DNA from 3 places in the Rouxiella badensis genome. Region 1 is predicted to be linked to each of the others. Evidence: predicted binding sites of a transcription regulator. Region 1 holds the regulator's gene; each other region holds the start of a gene.

What was found. Region 1 encodes CRP, which controls carbon source genes, mostly activating them, when cyclic AMP is high. Its sites were predicted from a motif close to ATGTGANNNNNNTCACAT; they were not measured.
Region 2: mlc (sugar metabolism global transcriptional regulator Mlc) is a predicted target of CRP. The motif match lies at 2,104-2,121, and genes of this name have one in related genera.
Region 3: garD (galactarate dehydratase) is a predicted target of CRP. The motif match lies at 1,808-1,825, and genes of this name have one in related genera.

The regions. Positions count from the first base shown of each region.
Region 1 covers NZ_CP114062.1:4,359,460-4,362,741, forward strand. Annotated here, with positions in the region: gene O1V65_RS20045 (YccS/YhfK family putative transporter) at 1-1,745, opposite strand, end outside; gene crp (cAMP-activated global transcriptional regulator CRP) at 1,812-2,444, opposite strand; gene O1V65_RS20055 (OsmC family protein) at 2,789-3,199, shown strand; gene O1V65_RS20060 (LysR substrate-binding domain-containing protein) at 3,221-3,282, opposite strand, start outside.
Region 2 covers NZ_CP114062.1:1,521,563-1,524,844, reverse strand. Annotated here, with positions in the region: gene O1V65_RS07240 (LysE family translocator) at 170-787, shown strand; gene mlc (sugar metabolism global transcriptional regulator Mlc) at 795-2,012, opposite strand; gene O1V65_RS07230 (LysR substrate-binding domain-containing protein) at 2,161-3,063, opposite strand; gene O1V65_RS07225 (MFS transporter) at 3,254-3,282, shown strand, end outside.
Region 3 covers NZ_CP114062.1:3,313,198-3,316,479, forward strand. Annotated here, with positions in the region: gene garR (2-hydroxy-3-oxopropionate reductase) at 1-855, opposite strand, end outside; gene garL (2-dehydro-3-deoxyglucarate aldolase) at 871-1,641, opposite strand; gene garD (galactarate dehydratase) at 2,013-3,282, shown strand, end outside.

The DNA of each region.
Region 1 (3,282 bases):
ACCCACAGCCGCATATCGGTCAGATAGTGCGAATTAAAGCCGGGTTCCTGCATTGCCTGATTCAACGAGGTAAACAGTTGATTGTGCGCCTGATTGACCTTCATGCGCGCATAGGCCAGTTCGGCCGGGTCAGGATCCTCGTGCAATACCAGCCGGATAGCCTGCTGGTCTGCCTCCAGCGCCTGATAGGCATTGGTGCGCAGCAAACCACTTTGCCACTGCGGCCATAGCCAGATAGTGCCGCCAAACGCCAGCGCACAGCCAATTAGCGTGTCCAGCAGCCTCGGCAGCAGAAAGTTGGCCCCGTTTAGCCCCAGTATTTGCAAGGTATAGACGGCGGTTACCGTGAGGCCAATCATTCCCAGTCCGTAGTTTTTTCGCAGTACGGTGTAGGAAATCAGCGTAATCATCAGCATGAAAAACAGCGTGAGATTTTGCGGCAGCGCGAGCTGAAGCAACCCGGCTGCGGCGATAAGGCCCGCCAGCGTGCCCAACGCACGGTGCTGAATACGCACGCGGGTGGCGTTATAGCCGTTCTGGCTGACCAGCAGGGTAGTCAGCAGGATCCAATAAGGTTTAGGCAGATTAAAGAACATGCCGAGGCTGCTGCCAAGCGCCAAAATTACGCCGAGCCGTGCGGCATTGCGCAGGGCGGCGGACTTGACGGAAAGATAGCCTTTCAGCGCGGGCCAGAAGGGCAGACGATGCTGCGTTTGCATCAGGTCGCGGCGATACAGCGGACGCTGGGTGCGCAGCAGTCGGGCGATGCGGCTGAAATGGTAGTAGCAAAACTGCCCGACGGGATTGTCACGATAGCGAGAGGCTATTTTTTCCAGCGCGGCCAGCTCGTTGGCCATTGTGAACCGCTCCGAGCGCCGATGGTAGAGGATGTCGCTCGCGATAACGCGCAGCCGTGCGGCAATGACCTGCGCATTGCGGCGGATAACCGCCTCGGCGTGGCTTTCCTCAACCAGCTTTTGCACTTCTGCGGGCAGGTGCAGGCTTACGGTGATGTGCTCCTGCAGGTCGAGCGCCACCTGAAAACTGCGCAGCAGCCTTTTATGATGCTGATGATTGCCCGTCGGCAGCATGTGCAGTTGCTGATAGAGGGTGGCAATCAGGTCAATGACCTGCTGTTGTCGTTTCAACAGCGGCGGCAGCGCGGTTTCGGGGTCGGTGTGCTGGGTGAGCAGGCTGTATTTTGCTTCGAAATAATCGGCGAGTTCGACGTAGAGCTGGCTCAGCGTCTCGCGCATCGGCTGCTCTTCGGAGAGCCGAAACCAAAACCAGTTGAACAGCCCATACCAGGCGGTACCTACGACAAACAGCAGCGGAGCGTGCCAGATGGGCACCACACCGGCCATACTGAGGGTAAAGATGCTGGCGACCAGCGCGCCGGGCAGCAGGCGGCCGTGCAGCGGGCTGATTTCACCCGTGACGCCCAGTACCAGCGTCAGGCCAAGCATGATGAGCGGCAGCGGGACATGCCAGTTAATCAGCATCAGCTGGAGAAGAATACTGCTCAAGGCAAACAGCGAACCGCCGATAACCAGACGTTTGAAGAAGCGCTTATGCGGCGTATCGAGACCGGAGATATTGCAGCAGGCGGGGACCAGCGCAAACAGCATCCCGAGCTTCAGCTGACCAAACAGCATGGCAAAACCAATAGGCAGGCAGAGGACCAGCGTCTGTCTCAGCGCGTAGTTAACCTCGGGGTGGTAGAAGATTCGTCGCCAAAGCGTCATTAATTTTGTGTAACGTGACGAATAAAAACGGCGCACCAGAAGACTGCTGCGCCGTTTTTAAGGGGATTAACGGGTGCCGTAAACGACAATCGTTTTACCGTGTGCCGAGATCAGGCTCTGATCTTCAAGCATTTTAAGAATTCGACCGACAGTCTCGCGTGAACAACCGACGATCTGGCCAATTTCCTGACGGGTGATCTTGATCTGCATGCCATCTGGATGGGTCATGGCGTCTGGTTGCTTGGCCAGATTCAGCAGAGTTTGCGCAATGCGTCCGGTTACGTCGAGGAAAGCCAGGTTACCGACTTTCTCCGAGGTAATCTGGAGTCGACTCGCCATCTGTGCAGACAGGCGCATCAGGATATCCGGGTTAACCTGGATCAGCTGACGAAACTTCTTGTAGGAAATCTCAGCGACTTCACAGGCAGTTTTTGCTCTTACCCACGCACTACGTTCCTGACCTTCTTCGAAGAGTCCCAGCTCACCGATGAAGTCACCTTGGTTAAGGTAGGAAAGTATCATCTCTTTGCCTTCTTCATCTTTAATCAGCACGGCAACCGAGCCTTTCACGATGTAGTAAAGCGTTTCGGCTTTTTCACCTTGGTGAATCAGCGTACTTTTAGAGGGGTACTTGTGTATATGACAATGAGACAGGAACCATTCGAGAGTAGGGTCTGTTTGTGGCTTGCCGAGAACCATTAGTTATTATCCTCTTTTTATCGCTGCCCAAAATCACAGGGCTCAAAATCCCTGTTCGGCGATTTTTTACTTCGCGCTCTTTTAGCATATGAACTGACCAGCAATGCTGCAAGCGGCTTGAGGCGTGAATTAGGCAGTAATTTGCCATAATCACCAAGGTTATCCTGTTAAACCCAAAAACCCCGGCCGCAACTTGTTGGAAAGTTTCTTTCGCCTTGTTTGTAGCACAGCTTTGGTGACGTGTCTTGTGTTGTCTCGCTTCAGCATGATGCGGATCGAGTTCCATTGCCAGTTTCAGGGGTTAAGGGTAGTCTGTTTTGAAAATTATTACCGGAGAAAGGCAAATGCAAGCACGTGTAAAATGGGTCGAGGGATTAACGTTTCTCGGTGAGTCTTCTTCTGGCCATCAAATTCTGATGGACGGCAATGCGGGCGACAAATCACCGAGCCCGATGGAGATGCTGCTGATGTCAGCGGGTGGATGCAGCGCCATCGACGTGGTGTCCATTCTGCAAAAAGGCCGCAACGACGTCGTCGGTTGTGAGGTCAAGCTGACCTCCGAACGCCGCGAAGAAGCGCCGCGCCTGTTTACCACCATTAACCTGCACTTCATCGTGACCGGCAAGGGTCTGACGGATAAAGTGGTTGAGCGCGCTGTAACGCTGTCTGCCGAAAAATATTGCTCGGTTTCGCTGATGCTGGGCAAGGCAGCGACTATCACCCACAGCTTTGAAGTTATTGATTCAATAGAATAAGCTTGAGTGCTGTGCGGCACGTTACCAAGGGTAACGCTGACAGTGCAGCCGCAGCAGGTCTAAGAAACGCCGCGCCGTTAAGG
Region 2 (3,282 bases), 2.2 Mb from region 1:
CGGCAGATGCGTCATTCATTACCATGACGTAATACGCACAAAGTTTAGGGGATTAACCGGATTAGCAACTTGCGTTAGCGCAATGTTTTGTGGGTGCGACCGGTGTTGTGATATAACCCTTATAAGTTATCTTTCGGCTTCTCAAATACTTCCAACCTGAATAAAAACTATGATTGATGCTCATGCGGTGCTGACTGTTTTTATGGTTTATGTGGCTGGTGTGGTTATTCCTGGCCCAAACTTTGTTGCTGTTGTACATAAAGCCGTCGCCTCATCGCGTTCGGCAGCGTTGGCATTGGTTGCAGGTATTGTGGTGGTGAATTTATTCTGGGCAAGCTGCGCAATAGCAGGCGTTGGGATTGTGTTTACGTCTTTTCCGTGGGTAGCGTTGCTGATTAAGATAATGGGTGCCGCTTATCTTATCTGGTTTGGTTCACGTTTATTGTTCAAAGCCGGGACAAGCGTAATTTCTTTACCCACAGAACAGAAGGACATCCGTTTTCGGCAGGCCTTTGTTCAGGGAGTGATAACGAATATCGGCAATCCAAAATCGATGGCTTTTTATGCCGCTATTTTCTCTACCGCCGCCCCAGCCCACGTATCATCAGGTACTTTTTTCGCCATGTTGGCCGTTGTCGGTATTATTGCCGCACTGTGGTACGGCGCGGTCGCACTGGCGTTGTCCCAACCTCGTATTTCTTCCGCCTACCAAAGGGGCAAAAAGAGTATCGACAGGCTGTGTGGCAGCGTGATTGTTTTATTGGGGATTAGACAAATATTGAAATAAGCCGACGCTAACCCTGCAATAATTTCACCAGTAGTGAGCCATTATAAAGCGCGTCTTTAACCAGTGCTGCGCCCGGCATGGTGCCATGATTTGAAAACTGCGTGGATTCAAGCTGAATATTTTCGCTGTAGGCCGGTAAGGACTGTTGCTGGATGCAAGACATAATGGTCGGGTGCAGAACCGACTGCGCCTGATTAAGCGGCGAACCGATCAGAATTTTTTCAGGGTTAAACAGGTTCACCATAATTGCCAGAATTCGCCCCACATTCTGCCCCACGCCCACAATAATATCCTTCGCCAGCGCGTCGCCTCGGTTCGCAGCATCACAGAGGTTTTCGACAGTGATCGGCAGTCCATTGAGCAAAGAATTAGGCGTAACCTCTAGACGTTGCCTGACCAACTCGAGAATATTATCGATGCTGGCCAGAGTTTCCAGGCAGCCATGATTACCGCAATAACAGCGCTTGCCGTAAGGGTCGACCTGAGTATGGCCTATCTCGACTACGCTACTGCTGTTGCCGTGCAGCACCTGCCCGCCGGTAATGACTCCCGCCCCGACGTTATCATCGATAACTACCTGAATTACGTTACGGAAACCGCGTGATGCGCCGTACAGGGACTCAGCCTTGGTCCAGGCCGCAATATCATGCTGGATAAAAACCGGTAAACCGCTGCGTGCGGCCAAGGCCGGACCGAGGGGGACGGATTCCACCGGATAGAACGGCATTTTCTGAATGACACCTTTTGCGGTGTCAATCATGCCGGGCAAGGTAATTGCCATTGCGGTCAGACGTTCAAGTTTGCTCTGATGATGAATAAAAAATTGGTCAATGTGCGCAATAATGCGATCGAGAAACGGCACGGCGTCTTCGGCGACAAGGGGAAGAATATCTTCGGCAACCAGTTTACTGCTCAGGTCGCGCAAACTCAGCGTTAGCGTGCCAAGACTGACTCGCGCAGAGAGATAGTGCCAAGCCTGGGTATCAAGGATAAGCCCTATTGCAGGACGGCCACGGCTGCCCGGCTCCTGATATTCGGTTTCTTGAACCAGATGCGCCTGAACCAGTTCGCGTACAATCTTTGTGATGCTGGCCGGAGCAAGCTGCGCTTTTTTGGAAAGCTCGATGCGGGAAATTGGACCAAACTGATCTATCAGTCGGTAAACGGTACCGGCATTAATTTGTTTGATCTGATCGATGTGTCCCGGCTGGCCTTCCACTATCACTCAACGTGCCTCGTTATTTTTCGCGCTTCGAAATAAATATTAAAGGCTATGTTGTAGCTTTTGTCATTTATCGTCAACTATTTGATTCGATATGTGATTTAGTGCACATATTACAATTAATACCTGAAGGAATTGCAGGTTTAACAGGCTATTCGCCGTCTTCAATCATCATTTTAGCCAGCGCCAAAGCCGGCGCAGAAAGCGGACGATGACGATGACTGACCAGCCAGACCTGGGTATTCACCTGCTCATCTTTAAAGGAAAGATATTTAACGCCGTCAACCTGAATACGTTTATACGAGGCGGGCAATATCGATACGCCAAGACCCGCGGAAATGAGCCCAATGATGGTCAACGCCTCTCCGACCTCCTGAGTAATAAAAGGCGTAATGCCGGCGAGCGCCAGGCGCTGAAGAATATCGTCATACAGCGAGGTGCCTACGTCCTTGGAGAAAAACACGAACGGCTGATCGGCAAGGTGGCTCAACGTCAGCTCGCCGGGCGGCAGTTGAGTCAGTGGATGCTGCTCGGGGACCACGGCAACCAGGGGCTCGGAACGCAACAGATGATGCTGTAGAACATCGGGCAGCACGCCGTTGCGCATGACGCCCAGATCCAGAGTCCCTTCAACCAGCGGTTGCAGCTGCTGTTGGCTATTGAGTTCTTCGATACGAATATTGACGTGGGGATGCGCCATTCTGAAGCGCTGAAAAGTGCGCGATATCTTTTTCAGAAACGGTGCCGATGAGGTCAGTCCAATCGTCAGATTGCCCTCCTCGCCGCGATGAATGCGCGCCGCCTGCTCAGAGACGTCGTGCACCTTGCTTACGATGCTCTTGGCCTCCTTCAGGAACATCTCCCCCGCCTGGGTAAGACGCACGCTGCGGTTGGTACGATAAAGCAACACCGCACCAATTTGCGTTTCAAGCGCTTGAATCTGCTGGCTTAACGGCGGCTGCGAGATGTTTAGCTTTTCCGCCGCACGGCCAAAGTGCAGCTCTTCTGCTACCGCGATGAAATAGCGCAGATGCCTTAGCTCGATATTGTTCACACAACCCTCATTGATATCTTTAAAGTATCAAAACCCTGTAATTAATATATTAGATTAAGAAAATAATACTGAGTAAAATTTTCTGACACACACTATTGTTTCAAAATAATTTTATTAAGGATTTCACGTGAACATCACGCGTCGGCAGCCCGCAGACTCTGCGGCAGGCCAATCGGTTAATGATGATGAACTGCACGCTATCACCCCGCAGGTTTCAAC
Region 3 (3,282 bases), 1.0 Mb from region 1:
TTCATAATAGCGTGCTATTGCGCTGTGATCAGATTGTCCTTGACCGTCCGCCCTTAGCGCCTGCATGATTTCCATCACTGATGCAGTCAACGGCAGTTGTGCCCCAATCTCGTGAGAGGTATCCAACGCATTCGCCAGATCCTTGATATGCAAATCAATACGAAAACCCGGCTTGAAATTGCGGTCCATAACCATCGGCGCTTTTGCGTCTAAAACTGTGCTTCCGGCGAGCCCGCCGCGAATGGCCTGATAAACCAGTGAAGGATCCACGCCCGCTTTGGTCGCTAGCACCAACGCCTCAGACATGGCGGCAATGTTGAGTGCCACGATGACCTGATTCGCCAGCTTGGTCACGTTACCCGCCCCAATCTCTCCGGTGTGCACCACCGAACCGGCCATCGATTTCATGACCTCGTAGCATGTGTCGAACACCGCCTTGTCACCGCCGACCATGACCGACAGCGTTCCCTCGATGGCCTTCGGTTCACCACCGCTGACCGGCGCGTCCAGCATGTGGATTTTTTTCTCAGCCAACGCCAGACTGATTTCCCGGCTGGCAAGTGGCGCAATGGAGCTCATGTCGATGACAATAGCGCCCTCACGCGCACCTTCGATAATGCCGTTTTCCCCCAGCACCACCTCTTTCACCTGCGGAGAATTGGGCAACATGGTTATGATGATGTCGCTTTTTTCGGCCACCGCCTTCGGGGTTGCCGCCTTTTCGGCACCGGCGGCCAGCAGCTCGTCGGTCGTCTCTTTATGCCGGTCAAGGAAAACGACCGAATAACCCGCCTTGAGCAGGTTTTTGCTCATCGGCTTGCCCATAATCCCCAGACCAATGAATCCGATTTTCATGCTTTTCCCCTCAAATTATTTAGTGAAACGGTCGCATAGCGCCTGCGTCGCAGTGCGGAAAACGCCCAAGTCGCTGCCAACGGCAACGAAGGTTGCTCCCCACTCGATATAACGACGGGCATCGGCCTCAACCGGGGCAAGAATACCGCTGGGTTTGCCGTGCGCTTTAGCTCGTTCAAGAATGTATTTGATGGCAGACTGCACGTCAGGATGACCGGCATTGCCTAAATGCCCCAGCCCCGCCGCCAGGTCGCTCGGGCCGACAAAAATACAGTCAACACCTTCGACGGCGGTAATGGCGTCTATATTGTCGACGCCCCGTTGGCTCTCAATCTGCACGATGACGCTGATGTGGTCGTTCGCCTGCGCCAGATAGTCCGGCACGGTCCCAAACATGTTGCCGCGATGGGAGACGGATACGCCGCGAATCCCCGCCGGTGGATAGCGCGTTGAGGCCACCGCCAGCTCGGCCTGAGCCTGGGTTTCGACGAACGGGATAAGCAGGTTGGCGAAGCCGATATCCAGCAGACGCTTGATAATCACCGGCTCATTGGTCGGCGGCCTGACAACCGGCGCACTGCGGCTGTCCTTCAGTGCCATGAGCTGCACCACAAAGCTGGAAATATCGTTCGGCGCATGTTCGCCGTCGAGCAGCAACCAGTCGAATCCGGCCAGTCCCAGCACCTCGGTCGAGATGGGATTGGACAAGGCAGACCAGCAACCTATCAAGGTTTTTCCCGCCAACAGGTCCTGACGGAAACGGTTTGGAATCATTTGATTACTCATACGGAACCTCAATTATAGGGGTCGACAAATGCGGACACGGCCTGCGTCGCTGATGCAGCCATTCAAAAGTTAATTCAGTATAAAAAGCGCAGGCCAAAATAACACTGTGCAAGCGCCCAAGGATCCCCGCGAGTTACCGGCAATTTTTTAGCATAACCACATGGGCATGGGACAGGAATCACACTCTTTCAGCGGGATAGCAACGCCCTCTAAAAACGGTGATTAACGTCACGTTCGCTCACACATTTGCCAGATAAAAGCGCTTTTAAGCTGCGCAAAGCTGTTCAGTTGCACAATGAGCAATGCAGTGGCTTTGCGTATAATTTCTGGTCATGGGTGGATAGTCGCCGCATTGCTTACCGGAGCCGTTTATGTCGCGTAAAAAAGAGCAGGCCACCGAGGCCTTGTATATCAAAGTCCATCAGGACGACAACGTTGCCATCATTGTTAACGACAACGGCCTGCCGGCCGGTACCGCGTTCGCTTCCGGTCTTGTGCTGGTGGAACATATTCCGCAGGGCCACAAAGTGGCGCTAAACAAAATTCTGCAGGGCGAAGATATTGTTCGCTACGGCGAGGTGATTGGCTACGCCCTGCGCGACATCCCCGAAGGTGGCTGGATTGACGAATCAGTGGTCGCGCTGCCGCAGGCCCCCACGCTCGAGAGTCTGCCGCTTGCCACCCGAGTCCCTGCACCGCTGCCGCCGCTCAAGGGATACACCTTTGAAGGCTACAGAAACGCCGACGGCAGCGTAGGCACTAAAAATCTGCTCGGCATCACTACTAGCGTGCACTGTGTGGCTGGCGTGGTGGATTACGTGGTAAAGATTATCGAACGCTGTCTGCTGCCCAAATACCCCAACGTCGACGGTGTCGTCGGCCTCAATCACCTTTACGGCTGCGGCGTGGCTATCAATGCGCCCGCTGCCGTGGTGCCCATCCGTACTATTCACAATTTGGCCCTGAATCCGAATTTCGGCGGCGAAGTCATGGTGGTTGGTCTGGGCTGTGAGAAGCTGCAGCCGGAAAAACTGCTGCTGGGAACGTCCGACGTGCAGGCCATTTCTCTCGATGACGCGAAGGTGGTCCGCCTACAGGACGAACAGCACGTGGGATTTCAGTCGATGGTCGACGATATTCTTACCGTGGCCGACTTTCACCTACAGCGCCTCAACAAACGTCAGCGGGAAAGCTGTCCGGCGTCCGATTTAGTGGTGGGCACCCAATGCGGCGGCAGCGACGCCTTCTCGGGCGTGACCGCCAATCCTGCCGTCGGTTTCGCCTCAGACCTGCTGGTACGCTGTGGCGCAACGGTGATGTTCTCTGAAGTCACCGAGGTGCGCGATGCGATTCACCTGCTCACGCCGCGCGTGGTCGACGAACAGGTCGGCAGACGGTTGCTTGAGGAGATGGCGTGGTACGACAATTATCTTGCTACCGGTATGACCGACCGCAGCGCCAACCCGTCTCCGGGCAACAAGAAAGGGGGCCTTGCCAACGTGGTCGAAAAAGCCCTCGGCTCGATTGCCAAGTCGGGGACCAGCGCTATTGTCGAGGTGCTATCACCGGGACAGCGACCCACCCGACGTGGGCTAATCTATGCCGCCACCCCAGCCAGTGATTTTGTGTGCGGAACGCAGC